2 regions of the Arthrobacter sp. CMU6 genome follow, and region 1 is predicted to be linked to the other one. Evidence: riboswitches for the same ligand, from Rfam matches in the RefSeq annotation. Region 1 holds a riboswitch; the other holds the start of a gene.
What was found. Region 1 has a riboswitch for glycine ahead of gcvP (aminomethyl-transferring glycine dehydrogenase). Riboswitches for the same ligand answer to the same signal wherever they lie in the genome.
Positions count from the first base shown of each region.

Region 2: another riboswitch for glycine. It lies ahead of cycA (D-serine/D-alanine/glycine transporter); the one in region 1 lies ahead of gcvP (aminomethyl-transferring glycine dehydrogenase).

Region 1 covers NZ_JBNHFL010000039.1:24,641-31,910, forward strand. Annotated here, with positions in the region: gene AC5RWD_RS21010 (agmatine deiminase family protein) at 1-136, opposite strand, end outside; gene AC5RWD_RS21015 (nitrilase-related carbon-nitrogen hydrolase) at 133-1,209, opposite strand; gene AC5RWD_RS21020 (Dps family protein) at 1,425-1,904, shown strand; gene AC5RWD_RS21025 (MFS transporter) at 2,015-3,568, opposite strand; gene AC5RWD_RS21030 (TetR/AcrR family transcriptional regulator) at 3,641-4,180, shown strand; glycine riboswitch at 4,299-4,397, shown strand; gene gcvP (aminomethyl-transferring glycine dehydrogenase) at 4,587-7,270, shown strand, end outside.
Region 2 covers NZ_JBNHFL010000025.1:65,519-72,788, forward strand. Annotated here, with positions in the region: gene AC5RWD_RS17120 (CaiB/BaiF CoA transferase family protein) at 1-832, opposite strand, end outside; gene AC5RWD_RS17125 (GntP family permease) at 889-2,337, opposite strand; gene AC5RWD_RS17130 (methylenetetrahydrofolate reductase) at 2,546-3,355, opposite strand; gene purU (formyltetrahydrofolate deformylase) at 3,452-4,387, opposite strand; gene cycA (D-serine/D-alanine/glycine transporter) at 4,384-5,874, opposite strand; glycine riboswitch at 6,023-6,120, opposite strand; glycine riboswitch at 6,368-6,468, shown strand; gene gcvP (aminomethyl-transferring glycine dehydrogenase) at 6,615-7,270, shown strand, end outside.

The DNA of each region.
Region 1 (7,270 bases):
TCGCGACGGCGGCCCAGACGGACCGGGCGGCGTGCGCCGCCTCAGCGGTGTCGCCGAGGGTGTAGCCGCCGGTGGGGAAAGCCATCCAGAGCCGTTCCTGGCGCGCCGTCTCGGCCGGCATGCGCCACGGGCTCACGCGTTCACCCCGGCGTTTGAGCCTGCCGGGACCCCGGTGGCTGCTGGGCCGGTTGCCGCAAGTGCGTCCGGCGTGCCGAACGGCTCCTCGGGGCGGACCGGCTCGGTGAGCCGGGCGTAGGTGTCGGGGCGGCGGGTGGTCAGGAACGGGAACAGCGTCAGCCAGTCCTTGCGCTGGTCGAGGTCGAGGTCGGCCACGAGGACCGCCGACTCGTCACGGGGACCCTGGACCAGGATGCGGCCGTAGGGATCCGAGATGAAGGAGGATCCGTAGAAGTTCAGGCTGCCCTCCTGGCCCCAGCGGTTCGGGACCACCATGAACAGGCCATTGGCGATGCCGTTGCCCACGATGACCTGCTGCCACAGCGGCTGGGTGTCAAAGTCCGGGAACAGCGGTTCGGAACCGATCGCCGTCGGGTACACCAGCAGTTCGGCGCCGCCAAGGGAGTACATGCGGGCCAGTTCGGGGAACCACTCGTCCCAGCAGGTGGGCATTCCCAGCCGGGCGCCGCCGAGTTCAGCCGGGGCGTGGACCTGGTAGGCGTCCTCGGCGGCGGGGCCCTGGCGGAAGAACTTGTCCTCGTAATATCCGGCGGTCACCGGAATGTGCAGTTTGTGGGTGCGGGCCAGGAGTTCGCCGGCCGGGGACACGAGGATGGAGGTGTTCAGGCCCAGGCCGTCATCCGAGCCGTCCGGGTTACCCGCGTGCTGGTAGAGCGAGGCGTGGACGGTGATGCCGTTCCGGCGGGCGGCCTCGGCCGCAAAGCGGAACGTGGGGCCGGTCAGCAGGTCCTCGGCGGCGTCGGAGGGGCGGGCCCGGTCCTGGCCCTGCCGTGCAAGGTCATTCTCCGGAACCTGGTCGGCGGGGTAGCGGGAGAGGGTGAGCTCGGGCAGGAACACCACGGTGGCGCCAAGCCGGGCCGCCCGGTCGATGCCGTCGTTGAGTTCCGCACGGAGTTCGGCGGCGTTGCTGTGCCAGCGGTGCTGCACAACGCCCACCCTCAAGGCGGGACGGCCGGACGGCGCTGTCCGGGCGAGGGAGGCAGGCGCGTTGAGGCAGGTTACTTCGATCATGATGATGATTACTCCAGTGAGACGACCGTCACTAAATGAATGACGTTCATTTAGTATGCACGGGCAGCGCGGACCTGGCAAGGGCTTTTTGAATGCCGATCATTTATGACTCGCAAAGTAGTAAGTAAGCTGATCGTGAAATTCGGCCGCAGGCGCTCCCCGAGCCGGGGCTGCTGCGGTAGCGTCGGAACCACTGGACCAATCGAGGAGGATTCATGAAGGCTTCACCGACACTGACCAATAACATGCAGGCCGTTCTGACGGACCTGATCGAGCTGCACATCCAGGGCAAGCAGGCGCACTGGAACATCGTTGGGACCAACTTCAGGGATCTGCACCTTCAGCTCGACGAGATCGTCGACGCCGCCCGGGCCTTTGCCGACGACATCGCGGAGCGCATGCGCGCCCTGCACGCGCTGCCGGACGGCCGCAGCGCCACCGTGGCAAAATCGACCCACCTTGCCCAGCTCCCCGACGGGCTCATCAACACCAAGGATGCGATCGACCGCATTGTGGCAGCGCTTGAAGCGGCCGTAGGCACCATGCGCAAGGTCCATGACGAGGTGGATGAGGAAGACCCCACCACCGCGGACCTGCTGCACACCTTCATTGAAAAGCTCGAGCAGTACGCGTGGATGGTTGGCGCCGAGAACATGAAGGCATCGGCCAGCGTCACGCACCCCGACAGCAAGTAGCCGGCCGGAAACACCACGCCGGCGGCAAATACTGAGCCGCCGGCAGCGGGCAGCCGCCAACGGGCAGTCCCGGAGAACTTTTCTCCGGGGCTGCCCGTTATTTGTCTCGGCTACTGCGCGCGCGGGATGCGGCGAAGTACGACGGCGGCGAGCACCGACGCTCCTGCCATCAGTACCAGCGCGATTGCCGCGGTGATGTGAACGCCGGAATCGAAGGCGGCCCGGGCGGCCGCAGTGAGCCCCTCTGCCAGCGGGGCCGGGAGTGACCCGGCGAGCTCCATGGCCCCCGCCAGGGTCTCCCTGGCCTGGCCCGCGGACTCTGCGGGCACCGCCTGCGCAACGCTCTCGGGCAGAGCGAGATGCTGCTGGTACGACGCCGTCAGGATGGAGCCCAGGATGGCTGTCCCGAGGAGCGAGCCCACCTCGTAGCCGGTCTCCGAAATGGCCGCTGCTGCACCGGATTTTTCCGCCGGCACGGCGCCCAGGATCAGATCGTTCGAGATGGTTTCTGCAGACCCCACACCCAGCGCCAGAATGAGGAGGGCGGCCAGCAGCGCGGCGGGCCCGGCGTCGTGATCCCCAAACGCCACGATGCAGTAACCGGTGGCGCTCAGCGCCAGTCCCGCGGCCACCACAAAGCCCGGCCGGACCTTCCGGACCAGCGGTACCACGAGCAGGCCGGCCACCACGGTAGCCGTCAGTGCCGGCAGCATGGCGGTGCCCGACTCCGACGGCGACATGCCCTCGAGCAGCTGCAGGTGTTGGGCCAGGAACAGGATGAACCCGTTGTAGGAGAACAGCGCCAGGATGTTGGCCGTGATCGCCGTGCTGAACACCCGGTTTCTGAACAGCGACATGTCCAGGAGCGGGGACGCGAGGGCCTGCTGGCGGCGGACAAACACGAATCCCATGGCCAGGCCAAACGCCAGAACTCCGAACGACGTCACTCCGGGTCCGTGGGTGGCCATTTCCTTGATGCCGTAGACCACCGGCACCATGGCCAGCATCGACAGCGCCACGCTGGCCAGATCCACGCGGCCGGGACTCGGATCCTTGGATTCCGGAATGAGGAAGCGGCCCAGGATCAGCGGCGGCAGCATGATGGGCACGGCCACGAGCAGGACGGCGCCCCACCAGAAGTGTTCCACCAGCCAGCCGCCAAAGATCGGCCCCAGTGCTGCGCCGCCGGAGAATCCTGCTGCCCAGATGGCCACGGCCAGCCTCCGCCTGCCCGGTTCCCGGAAGATGTTGCGGATCAGGGACAGTGTGGAGGGCATGAGCATGGCTCCGAAGAAGCCGAGTGCCGCGCGGCCGGCAATGAGCCATTCGGCGCTCGGGGCGAAGGCCGACGCCGCAGAAACCACCGCAAAGCCCGAGATTCCGACCAGCAGCAGCCGGCGGCGCCCGATCCTGTCCCCGAGGCTGCCCATGGCAACGAGGAGTCCGGCGAGCACCAGTGCGTAGGCATCAACCACCCACAAAAGCTGCACGCCCGAGGGATCGAGGCTGCGGGCGATCGCGGGAAGGGCGAACGTCAGCGCGGTGTTGTCCACGGCCACCAGGAGGACCGGGAACATGAGCAGGGCCAGGGCGAACCAGTCGCGCACGCCGCCGCCGCTGGCCTGGTTGGCGGAAGAGTGCGCCGGGCGAAGGGTTGAGTGCATGGTCATGAAATAACTATACCGTCCAGACGGTATAGTTATAAAGCCTGCCAGGAACCGGGCATGATGGAAGCCATGCCCAGAAAACCTGTCGCCCGCGGCGCAGTGCTCGATGCGTTTGAATCCCTCCTGATCGAGGTGGGGGAGCGCGCTGCCACCCTTGACGCCGTGGCCGCCCGTGCCGGCGTGTCCAAGGGCGGGCTCCTGTACCACTTTCCGAACAAGGAAGCGCTGATCAGTGTCCTGCTGGACCGCCTGGACGAGTTTGCGGAAGCGGATGCCCAGGCCATGGCTGCGGCTCCCGAGGGTGCGGCCGCGTACTTCATCAAATCGTCCGTCTGGGCGGACACCCCGCTGGACCGTGCCATCGTGGCGGCGACGAGGCTGGCCGAGGTGGCCCACGAGGAGACGCGGCGCCGGTTCGCCCACATCCAGCAGCGGTGGCTGGATGAGATCGCCCGCGACGTCGGGCCGGGCCTGGCCAAGGCGGTCCTGTACATGGGCGATGGGCTCTACTTCAACGCCATGCTGTCCGTCGGGCCGGCGGCGACGCCGTCCGAGACCGCGGCAGACGTCGAAAGCCTGCTTGCCGCCCTTGACCGGCTCAGGGGGTAGGCCGGGTCCGCGGCTGCCGCTGCGGCCGGCCGGTCGCGCCGCAACAGTTTGCAGACGCGATCCCGGCGTAGGACAATAGCCTCTGTGACAGCTGTCACCGCTCAATTGAATAAGCCTTTGATCTGCGGCGGGAGAGTCCTGCAAGTAGGTACAAGCAGGCGCCGTAGGAGCAAAACCTCCCCAGGAATCTCTCAGGCCCATGTACCGCCGCGGCAAGGCAACTCTGGAAAGCAGCAGGCTGCCCGCTTGAAATTTTCCGCCGACGCGCGGACGGTTCAGGGCGTGCTGTGCTCACCGACGGTGCAAGCGTTGCAGTGCGAAAGCGCAGCAACGCGGAAACTCTCAGGTCCAATACAGAGCGGGGAGGAACCCGAATCAATGTGGCGTACCTTGCGTCGCCTTAGTTATGGAGTTCCTTTTGACCGTTAATTCAGCCTCCTCGTCCTTCGTCGACCGGCATATTGGCGCCCGCCGCCAGGCCGACGTCGAAGCCATGCTCAAGGCCGTCGGCTACGACACCGTCGACGCGCTGGTTGATACGGCAGTACCCAACGACATCCGCCAGGACTCCGCGCTGGAGCTCGCACCGGCCCTGAGCGAAGTGGAAGCACTCGCGGAACTCCGGAAGCTCGCGGCCAAGAACAAGACCGCCGTGCAGATGATCGGCCAGGGCTACTACGACACCGTGACGCCCCCGGTGATCCGCCGCAACGTCCTTGAGGCACCCGCCTGGTACACGGCGTACACCCCGTACCAGCCGGAGATCTCGCAGGGCCGGCTTGAGGCGCTGCTCAACTTCCAGACCATGGTCCAGGACCTGGTGGGCCTGCCCATCGCCAACGCCTCGCTGCTGGATGAAGCCACCGCCGTGGCCGAGGCTGTGCTGCTGATGCGCCGGGCCAACAAGAACAAGACCGCCCACGACGGCAAGACGGTCCTGGATGCGGACTGCCTGCCGCAGACCATTGCGATCGTGAAGGGCCGCGCCGAAGCCCTCGGTTTCGAGGTGGAGGTGGCGGATCTCTCCCAGGGACTGCCTGACGGCGACATCAACGGTGTTGTCCTCCAGCAGCCCGGTGTTTCCGGGCGTGTCTTCGACCACAGCGGGGTCATCGCCGCCGCCAAGGAACGCGGCGCCCTGGTCACGGTAGCTGCTGATCTCCTTGCCCTGACCCTGATCACGCCTCCGGGCGAGCAGGGCGCCGACATCGCCGTCGGGACCGCCCAGCGCTTCGGGGTACCGCTGTTCTTCGGCGGTCCGCACGCCGCCTACATGGCCGTGCAGAAGGGCCTTGAGCGCTCCCTGCCCGGGCGCCTGGTGGGCGTCTCCAGGGACAACGCCGGTGTTCCCGCCTACCGCCTGGCGCTGCAGACCCGCGAGCAGCACATCCGCCGCGAGAAGGCCACCTCCAACATCTGTACGGCGCAGGCACTGCTGGCCATCGTGTCCTCCTTCTACGCCGTTTACCACGGCCCGGAGGGCCTGAAGGCGATCGCCGAAACCGCGCACGGCTACGCGAAAACCCTCGCCGCGTCTCTGCAGGCCGCCGGCCTGGACGTCCTGCACACCAGCTTCTTCGACACCGTGACGGTTTCCGTCCCGGGCAAGGCCGCCGGCATCATCGCCGCCGCGGAGCAGAAGGGCATCAACCTCCGCAGCATCGACGCCGACACCGTTGGCATCTCCACCGATGAAACCACGACGCCGGCCATCGTGGCCGACCTTCTCGCCGCCTTCGGTGCCGCGGCAGTGGAGGCGACTGAAGGGTTCGCCCTGGACGCCGCCGTCGAGCGTTCCTCCGCGTACCTGCAGCACCCGGTGTTCAACACGCACCGCTCCGAGACCCAGCTGCTGCGCTACATCCGCAAGCTGTCCGACCGGGATCTGGCGCTGGACCGCACCATGATCCCGCTGGGCTCCTGCACCATGAAGCTGAACGCGACGGCGGAGATGGAGGCCATCTCCTGGCCGGAGTTCGCCTCGATCCACCCGTTCGCCCCGGACTCCCAGACCGAGGGCTGGCGCGAACTGATTGCCGACCTCGAGGCGCAGCTGACCGAGATCACCGGGTACGACCAGGTGTCCATCCAGCCGAACGCCGGCTCCCAGGGCGAGCTCGCCGGCCTGCTGGCCATCCGCGGCTACCACCGGTCCCGCGGCGATGACCAGCGCAACATCTGCCTGATCCCGGCCTCGGCGCACGGCACCAATGCCGCCTCGGCCGTGCTGGCCGGCATGAAGGTGGTCGTCGTGGCCACCGCCGCCGACGGCACCATCAACCACGCTGACCTGTACGCGAAGATCGAGCAGCACCGGGATGCGCTCTCCTGCATCATGATCACCTACCCGTCCACGCACGGCGTGTACGACGCCGACGTCCGCGAGGTCTGCGACGCCATCCATGCCGCCGGCGGCCAGGTCTACATCGACGGGGCCAACCTCAACGCCCTGGTCGGACTGGCGCAGCCCGGCAAGTTCGGCGGCGACGTCTCGCACCTGAACCTGCACAAGACCTTCTGCATCCCGCACGGCGGCGGCGGACCCGGCGTCGGCCCCGTTGCGGCGAAGGCGCACCTGGCTCCGTTCATGCCCGGTGACGCGACCACCTGGAGCGACGGAAACGACGTCCCGATCTCCGCCTCGCGCTTCGGCTCAGCCGGCGTGCTGCCCATCTCCTGGGCGTACGTGAAGCTTATGGGCGGCAGCGGCCTGACCGAGGCCACCAAGTCCGCACTGCTTGCCGCGAACTACGTTGCCGCCAGCCTCAACGACTTCTTCCCGGTCCTCTACACGGGCGAAGGCGGTCTGGTGGCGCACGAGTGCATCCTGGACCTGCGTGAACTCACGGCCAAGACGGGCGTCACTGCCGAGGACGTGGCCAAGCGCCTGATCGACTACGGCTTCCACGCGCCCACCCTGGCGTTCCCGGTGGCGGGCACGCTGATGGTGGAGCCCACCGAGTCCGAGGACCTGGGCGAGATCGACCGGTTCATCAAGGCCATGATCGCCATCCGAGGCGAGATCGACCAGGTGGCAAACGGCGACTTCACCGTGGAGAACAGCCCGCTGCGCAACGCACCCCACACCGC
Region 2 (7,270 bases), on a different contig from region 1:
TGGTCTGCATGTACCGCTGGTAAATGGAGTCCCCGTTGCCGGCCACCACGATGCTGGCCCCGTCCCGGCAGAGGTAGGCGTTTGACGGCGCTATCCCTTCCATCCGGCCGCCCACGCGCTGCCGGTCCACGCCGTACGCCTGGTAGTCGGGGATCAGGGATTCCATCATGGAGAACATGGCCTCACTGAGCGCCACGTCGATCACGCGCTCTGTTAGCGGCACGTGTCCCAGCGCGCCGGCTGCATTCCCGCGGCGCGCTTCGCGCTGGTACAGGCTCATCATGGAGCCAAACGCGGCGTAGAGTCCGGCGATGGAGTCCCCGATGGAGACGCCGACCCGCACGGGCGGACGGTCGGGGTCACCGACGAGGTTACGGAACCCGCCGTACGCTTCGGCGACCGCGGCAAACCCCGGACGCTCGGACAGCGGGCCGGTCTGCCCGAAGGCGGAGATCCGCGTGATGATGAGGTCCGGGTTGGCCTCATTGAGGACCTCCGGGCCGAGGCCCCATTTCTCCAGCGTGCCCGGGCGGAAGTTTTCCAGCAGGATGTCCGACTTCGCGGCGAGCTGCAGAACCGCCTGCTTGCCGGCCTCGGTCCGCAGGTCCAGCACCACGGACTTCTTGTTGCGGTTGATGGTCCGGTACAGCATGGAGGTGTCGCCCTTGTGTAGGCGCCAGTTGCGCAGCTCGTCGCCGGTTCCAGGCCGCTCCACCTTGATGACCTCGGCGCCGAAGTCGGCGAGGAGCCGGCCGGCCGTTGGCGCAGCGATGTAGTTTCCTAGTTCCAGGACGCGGATGCCTTCCAGGGGCGCGATGCGTGGTGGTGTCATGGTGTCTTCTTCTTTCGTGGGCGTACGCCGGAAACGCGTGGGATTCTCAGGGTCGATTAGAACAGCAGGCTCATGGGCAGGATCAGGAGGATGGCGACGACAGACGCCACCGAGACTCCGACGGTCACCGACTTCAGGGCACCGCGCACGCTCTGGCCCAGGAGCGACTGGAGCAACCAGAACGTATTGCTGGTGACGTGGACCATGAACAGCGATCCGGCGCCGGCGGACAGCGCCAGCAGCACGGGGTCCAGTCCGATGACGGGCGCGATCGGAGCGAGCAGGCCGGCGGCGGTGATGGCGGACAGGGTCACGGACCCGACGGCGATGTGCAGCACCGCAGCGATGGCCCAGACCACGAGGAGCGGGGCGACGGTGCTTGCGGAGAAGAAGCCGCCCAGGATGTGGCCGAGGCCTGCTGCGGCGACTGTAGCGGCGAGGGAGCCGCCGACGCCGGTGAGGATCAGGATCTGGCCGCTCTCCTTGAAGCCGACGGCGATGGCCTCCTCGACGCGCTTCTGCCCGATGGCGGAGCGGGTCACGAGGCAGGTGCCGATCAGGCCGATCAGCAGTGCGATGACGGGTTCGCCCAGGAGCTGCAGCCAGGGCAGGTCGATCTTCAGGATCTGCAGGATGGCCCCTGCTCCGATGAGGAGCAGCGAGGTGAGCAGCGGCGCGAACAGGACGACCAGCGGGAACTGCCTGGGTGCGCGTTCGGCGACGGCGACGCTGCCTGCAGTCTGCGCAGCGGTTCCGTTGGTTCCCGGCCCGCCGGCGGCGTTGCCGGCGGCAACGGGGCGGCCAGCACCGCCGTCGTACTCTTCCTCTTCACCCTCCTTGTCCTCTTCGGCGACGAAGGTGTGGTCCTCATCCTTGGCTTCGTTCCAGAAGCCGCGGCGGAAGAGGAACGTCATGATGGCAATGGAGATGATGATCGTGGGGATGACCAGCAGCAGGCCGAACAGCAGCATCTTGCCGAGCGGCACGTTCAGGAGGCCGGCCAAGGCAAGGGATGCGACACCGGGAACCGTGAAGACGATGCCACATTCGAGGGCGATGGCCATGGCGGTGGCCATGCGTGCCGTCCCGAGTTTGCCGATTTTGGGCGCCAGTTTCCGGGCCAGCGGGGCCGAGATGACGAGCAGGACGTCAAGGAAAATGGACTGCAGCACCGTTCCGATGGCCAGGCCCATGGTGTAGGGCAGCCGCTTGGGCCCGAACGTGTTCAGCAGGTGCTCCACGAGGCGACGGATGGCTCCGCTCTGGTTGAGGATGGAGCCCATGAGGACGCCGAAGGCGATGAGCAGGCCGACGTCCACCATGATGTCGCCGAATCCGGCGGTGATGGTCTTGACTGTCTTTTCGACGCCGAGGCCGACGGCGAGGCCAAGGTACACGGAGCTGACCACCAGGGCGATGACCGGGTTGACTCTGAAACGGACAATCAGCAGCACGGCGGCGAGAACCGCTACGGCTGTATTGATCAGGACAGCGATGTCTTGCATGTGGGGAATCCGATCGTTGGGCCTTCCGCACTGAAGGCTTGGGAGCAGGGGCGGTCGTGAGGGACGACACATTCGCTGTTCCCATATTATGGGTTACAGCTCACAATGCAAGATGTTTCGAGTAACTTTAAAACTGAAGACGCCCGGCCTGGTGGCCGGGCGCCTTCTCGGTTGTTGTCCGCGTCGCGGGAAAGGTCAGCACTCCGGTTCAGGAGGCCTTCGCGCCTTCCCCGTCGGTCCAGTCCATCGCGGGCTGGGATGCAACGTTGTTGAACGTGTAGAGGTGTATGCCGGCAAGTGCGGGCTCCGTGGCGGCCAGTTCGGCTACCAGGGACTGGGGGGAATAGCTGCCGGCGCTCAGGAGCCTCCGGGCGAGCGGCCCCTTGCGGTTCAGGAACTTCAGTGAGGGTCCCACTCCGATCTTGGTGGCCAGCGAGATCAGCCTGGCGCGCGGGACGGTCCCTGCCACGCCCGCCCACACGGGAAGGTGGACGCCTTCGCGGCGCAGCAGCTCGGCGTACCAACCGATCCTAGGCGCCGAAAAGCACATCTGGGTCACCACGTTCGAGGCCAGATGCTGCTTCTCCAGCAGCGCGTCGAGCATCGTCAGCTCGTGGTGCTTCGGATGGCCTTCCGGGTATCCGGCCACTCCCATCGCCATGGTCCCGCCGGTCAGGTCGGCAATGTCCTCCATGAGCCGGCCGCTGCTGCCATAGGGACCGGCAGCGTCCGCAGCGTCGCCTCCGATCGCGAAGACCTCCGTGATCCCCGCCGCCTCGCAGTCGCGGAGCATGCCCGCGAGCTGGGAGCGGCTTTCAATGCTTCGCGCGGCCAGATGGGGAATCACGTTGTAGCCCAGCCCGCCAAGCTGAACCGCGGCACGCACGGTGGCCTCAACCCCGTGGTGTGGCAGGCACGTCACGGTCAGCGTTGATCCGGCCGGAACTTGGGCTTGGACTGTGGGGATGATGCCGTCCGTGGGGATGATCTCCAGGCGCAAAGGCAATGGGTTCGTCATGAGCAACTCCAGGTCTGGTTGGCCACGGGTGCGCGGCCCGGATAGGTCTTGCGGTGCGAGGCTGGCTGCTGACAGCCCCGCACCGGATGAGGCTTGTCAGCGGAGGATGACCGTTCGGTTCCCTGACAGGATGATTCTTCCTTCGGCGTGCCAGCGCACGGCATTCGTCAGGGCCTTGCACTCCGCATCCTTGCCCACGGACACCAGGTCCGCGGGCGTGTACGTGTGATCGACCTCGATCACCTGCTGTGCAATGATCGGCCCCTCATCAAGCTCCGAGTTTACGTAGTGGGCCGTGGCGCCCACCGTCTTCACTCCGCGCTCATGCGCCTGGTGGTACGGCTTTGCGCCCTTGAAGCTGGGCAGGAAGGAATGGTGGATGTTGATGGCCCTGCCGGTGAGCCGGGCGGTGGCGGAATCGCTGAGCACCTGCATGTAGCGGGCCAAGACCACCAGTTCAACCCCATACGCGTCCACCAGTTCCAGGAGCCCGGCCTCCGCTTCGGCCTTGCTCCCGGGGGTCACGGGGATGTGGTGGAACGGGACCCCGTGCCAGGCGGCGAGCCCTTCCAGGTCCGGGTGGTTGGACACCACAGCCGCTATCTCGACCGGCAGCTCGCCGCTGCGGGCGCGGACCAGGAGGTCGTTGAGGCAGTGATCATACTTGGACACCATCACCAGGATCCGCTGCTTGCGGTCATGGCGCTCGAGGCGCCAGTCTATGCCCCACTGCCCGGCCAGCGGTGCGAAGCCGTCCCGTAGCTGTTCGACGGCGGCGGAGTCACCCGTCGAGGCGAAGTGGACCCGCATGAAGAAGTGCCCCGCGGTCCGGTCGCCGAACTGCTTGAGGTCAACGATGTAGCACTCCTGCTTGAGCAGGAAGTCCGCGACCGCCTGGACGATGCCCAGGGAATCCGGGCAATGGAAGGTCAGCACAAACTCGCTGCCGGTTCCTGCCTGGCGGGCCTGGTCAGCCGTCGGGTCCGCCTTCTGGGCGGCCCCCGCCGTCGGCTTTTCCTCGGTCCCGATCATCCCTTGACACTTTCCTTCTCCTCGAGACGGCGGTCCGCGTGCTCGCGGGCTGCGCTCTCCTCAGCCTGCAGCTCAGCCTGGAACGCTGCGTAGCGGACCAGGTGCGCGGGCCGGCGGCGCAGAACCAGCCAGGCCGCGCCGAGGAGAACGAACCAGGCGGGGGTGACCAGCAGTGCGGTCAGGGTGTCGGGCTGGGTGGTCAGCGTCCACAGGACAAAGGCGAAGAAGGCGAAAACCACCCACACCATGGGAATGCCGCCGGGCATCTTGAACTTGGAGGCGGTGTGCAGGTGAGGGCGACGGCGCCGGAAGGCGATGTAGCTGGCGAGGATGATCGACCAGACGAAGACGAAGCAGACAGCGGAAACGGTGGTGACCATGTCGAACGCCTTGCCGACGTCCTGGCCGGCGTACATGAGCACCACTCCGGAGAGCAGCAGCACGCAGGACAGGAACAGGGCGTTGTTGGGGACCTTGCGGCGGGACAGGCTGCCGAACGCGGCCGGCGCGTCACCTTCCTGGGCCAGGCCGTAGACCATGCGTGAGGTGGAGTAGATCCCGGAGTTGGCCGAGGACATGGCCGAGCTGAGCACCACGAGGTTGACCACCGTGGCGGCGGCTCCGAGCCCGGCCAGCGAGAACATGGCAATGAACGGGCTGTGGCCCGCGGCGAACTGCGTCCACGGCGTGACCGACATCAGGATGATGAGCGCACCGACGTAGAAGAGCAGCACCCGCACCGGGATGGAGTTGATGGCCTTGGGAAGGTTCCGCTCCGGGTTCTTGGCCTCGGCAGCCGTGGTGCCCACCAGTTCAATGCCCACAAAGGCGAACACGGCAATCTGGAAACCGGCCACGAAACCCATGAATTCGTTGGGGAAGAAGCCGCCGTGGCTCCAGAGGTTGGTGAAGCTGGCCTGGCCGGCGTCGCTCTGGAAACCGGTGAAGATCATGAACATGCCCACCACGATCAGTGCGGCGATGGCGATGATTTTGATGAGGGCAAACCAGAATTCGGTTTCACCGAATGCCTTGACTGTGGTGAGGTTCAGCAGCAGCAGGATGGCGACGGTGGCCAGCCCCGGGATCCAGAGGGGCAGCTCCGGCCAGAGCTCCCGGGAGTATCCTGCGATGGCGATGACGTCCGCGATTCCGGTGATTACCCAGCAGAACCAGTAGGTCCATCCGGTGAAGAACCCCGCCCACGGGCCCAGCAAGTCAGCGGCGAAATCGCTGAAGGACTTATAGTTCAGGTTGCTCAGCAGCAGTTCGCCCATGGCCCGCATGACGAAAAAGAGCATGAAGCCGATGATCATGTACACGAAGATCACGGACGGCCCGGCCGCGGAAATGGTTTTGCCGGAGCCCATGAACAGGCCCGTGCCAATGGCACCGCCGATGGCGATTAGCTGGATGTGCCGGTTGCTCAGCTGCCGCTCAAGGCGGGGAGCCTCACCGGCCGTGGAGGCAGGAGGATGAATCGTCATTAGGAACTCCATCGTTCAAGTGGCCTTGGATGGCCACACTGATTCGGTTCCTCCCCGCTCTGTATGGGACCTGAGAGATTCCGCGGACATGGTCTTCCGCTTGCACCGTCGGTGAGACAGGGCGTGCCTGCCTGCTTTCCAGAGTTGCCTCGCCGCGGCGGTACGTGGGCCTGAGAGTTTCCTGGGGAGGGTTTGCTCCTACGGCGCCTGCTGAACGTACCGGCAGGGCTCTCCCGCCGCAGATCGTAAGCATTTTCAATTATGTCGAGAAAAACTTCGTGCGAACCGGCGGCGGCCGTCTTCCCGGCCCTGACCCGCTGGTCACCGGTTCAGTGTGGTCTCGGTCACGAAGAAATGTCAAACGGCGGCCGGGATGGCCGCTTTGCCGGGCCGCAGAAGGAAACGCGGGGACATCCGCGCGCGGTTCCGATTTGGCCATACCGGAATTATCCGGTAACTTGTGAGCCGAATCACCCACATCTTCATAGCCTTTCGAACCGTGGCGGGAGAGTCCTCCCAGTCAAACACCGGGCAGGCGCCGTAGGAGCAAATCCTCCCCAGGAATCTCTCAGGCCCCCGTACCGCCGCGGCTAGGCAACTCTGGAAAGCAGCCAAACTTTGTTTGGCTCACCGACGGTGCAAGCGGCGAATGTCCGCGGAATCTCTCAGGTCCAATACAGAGCGGGGAGGAACCCAAACCATGCCGTGCCACTCGTGGCCAGCCAGACCTGGAGTTCCTCATGACGATTCAATCGCATCCATCAACCTTTGCCGACCGGCATATCGGCGCCCGGCGCCGGGCCGATATCGACACCATGCTCAAGAACATCGGCTATGACTCGGTCGACGGCCTCGTTGATACTGCCGTTCCGGCGTCCATCCGCCAAAAGAACCCCCTCCTGCTCGCCGCTGCGCTGAGCGAAGTGGAGGTCCTGGCCGAACTCCGCCGTCTGGCCGCCAAGAACAAGACCGCCGTGCAGATGATCGGCCAGGGCTACTACGACACCGTCACGCCCCCGGTGATCCGCCGCAACGTCCTTGAGGCACCCGCCTGGTACACCGCGTACACGCCGTACCAGCCGGAGATCTCGCAGGGCCGGCTTGAGGCGCTGCTGAACTTCCAGACCATGGTCCAGGACCTCACCGCGCTGCCGGTCGCCAACGCTTCCCTGCTGGATGAAGCCACCGCCGTGGCCGAGGCCGTGCTGCTGATGCGCAGGGCCAACAAGAACGCGGGAGCCAAGGACGGCAAGACGGTCCTGGACGCGGACTGCCTCCCCCAGACCATCGCCGTTGTCAGGGGCCGCGCCGAAGCTCTCGGCTTCGAGGTGGACGTGGCGGACCTCTCCCAGGGACTGCCTGACGGCGACATCAACGGTGTTGTCCTCCAGCAGCC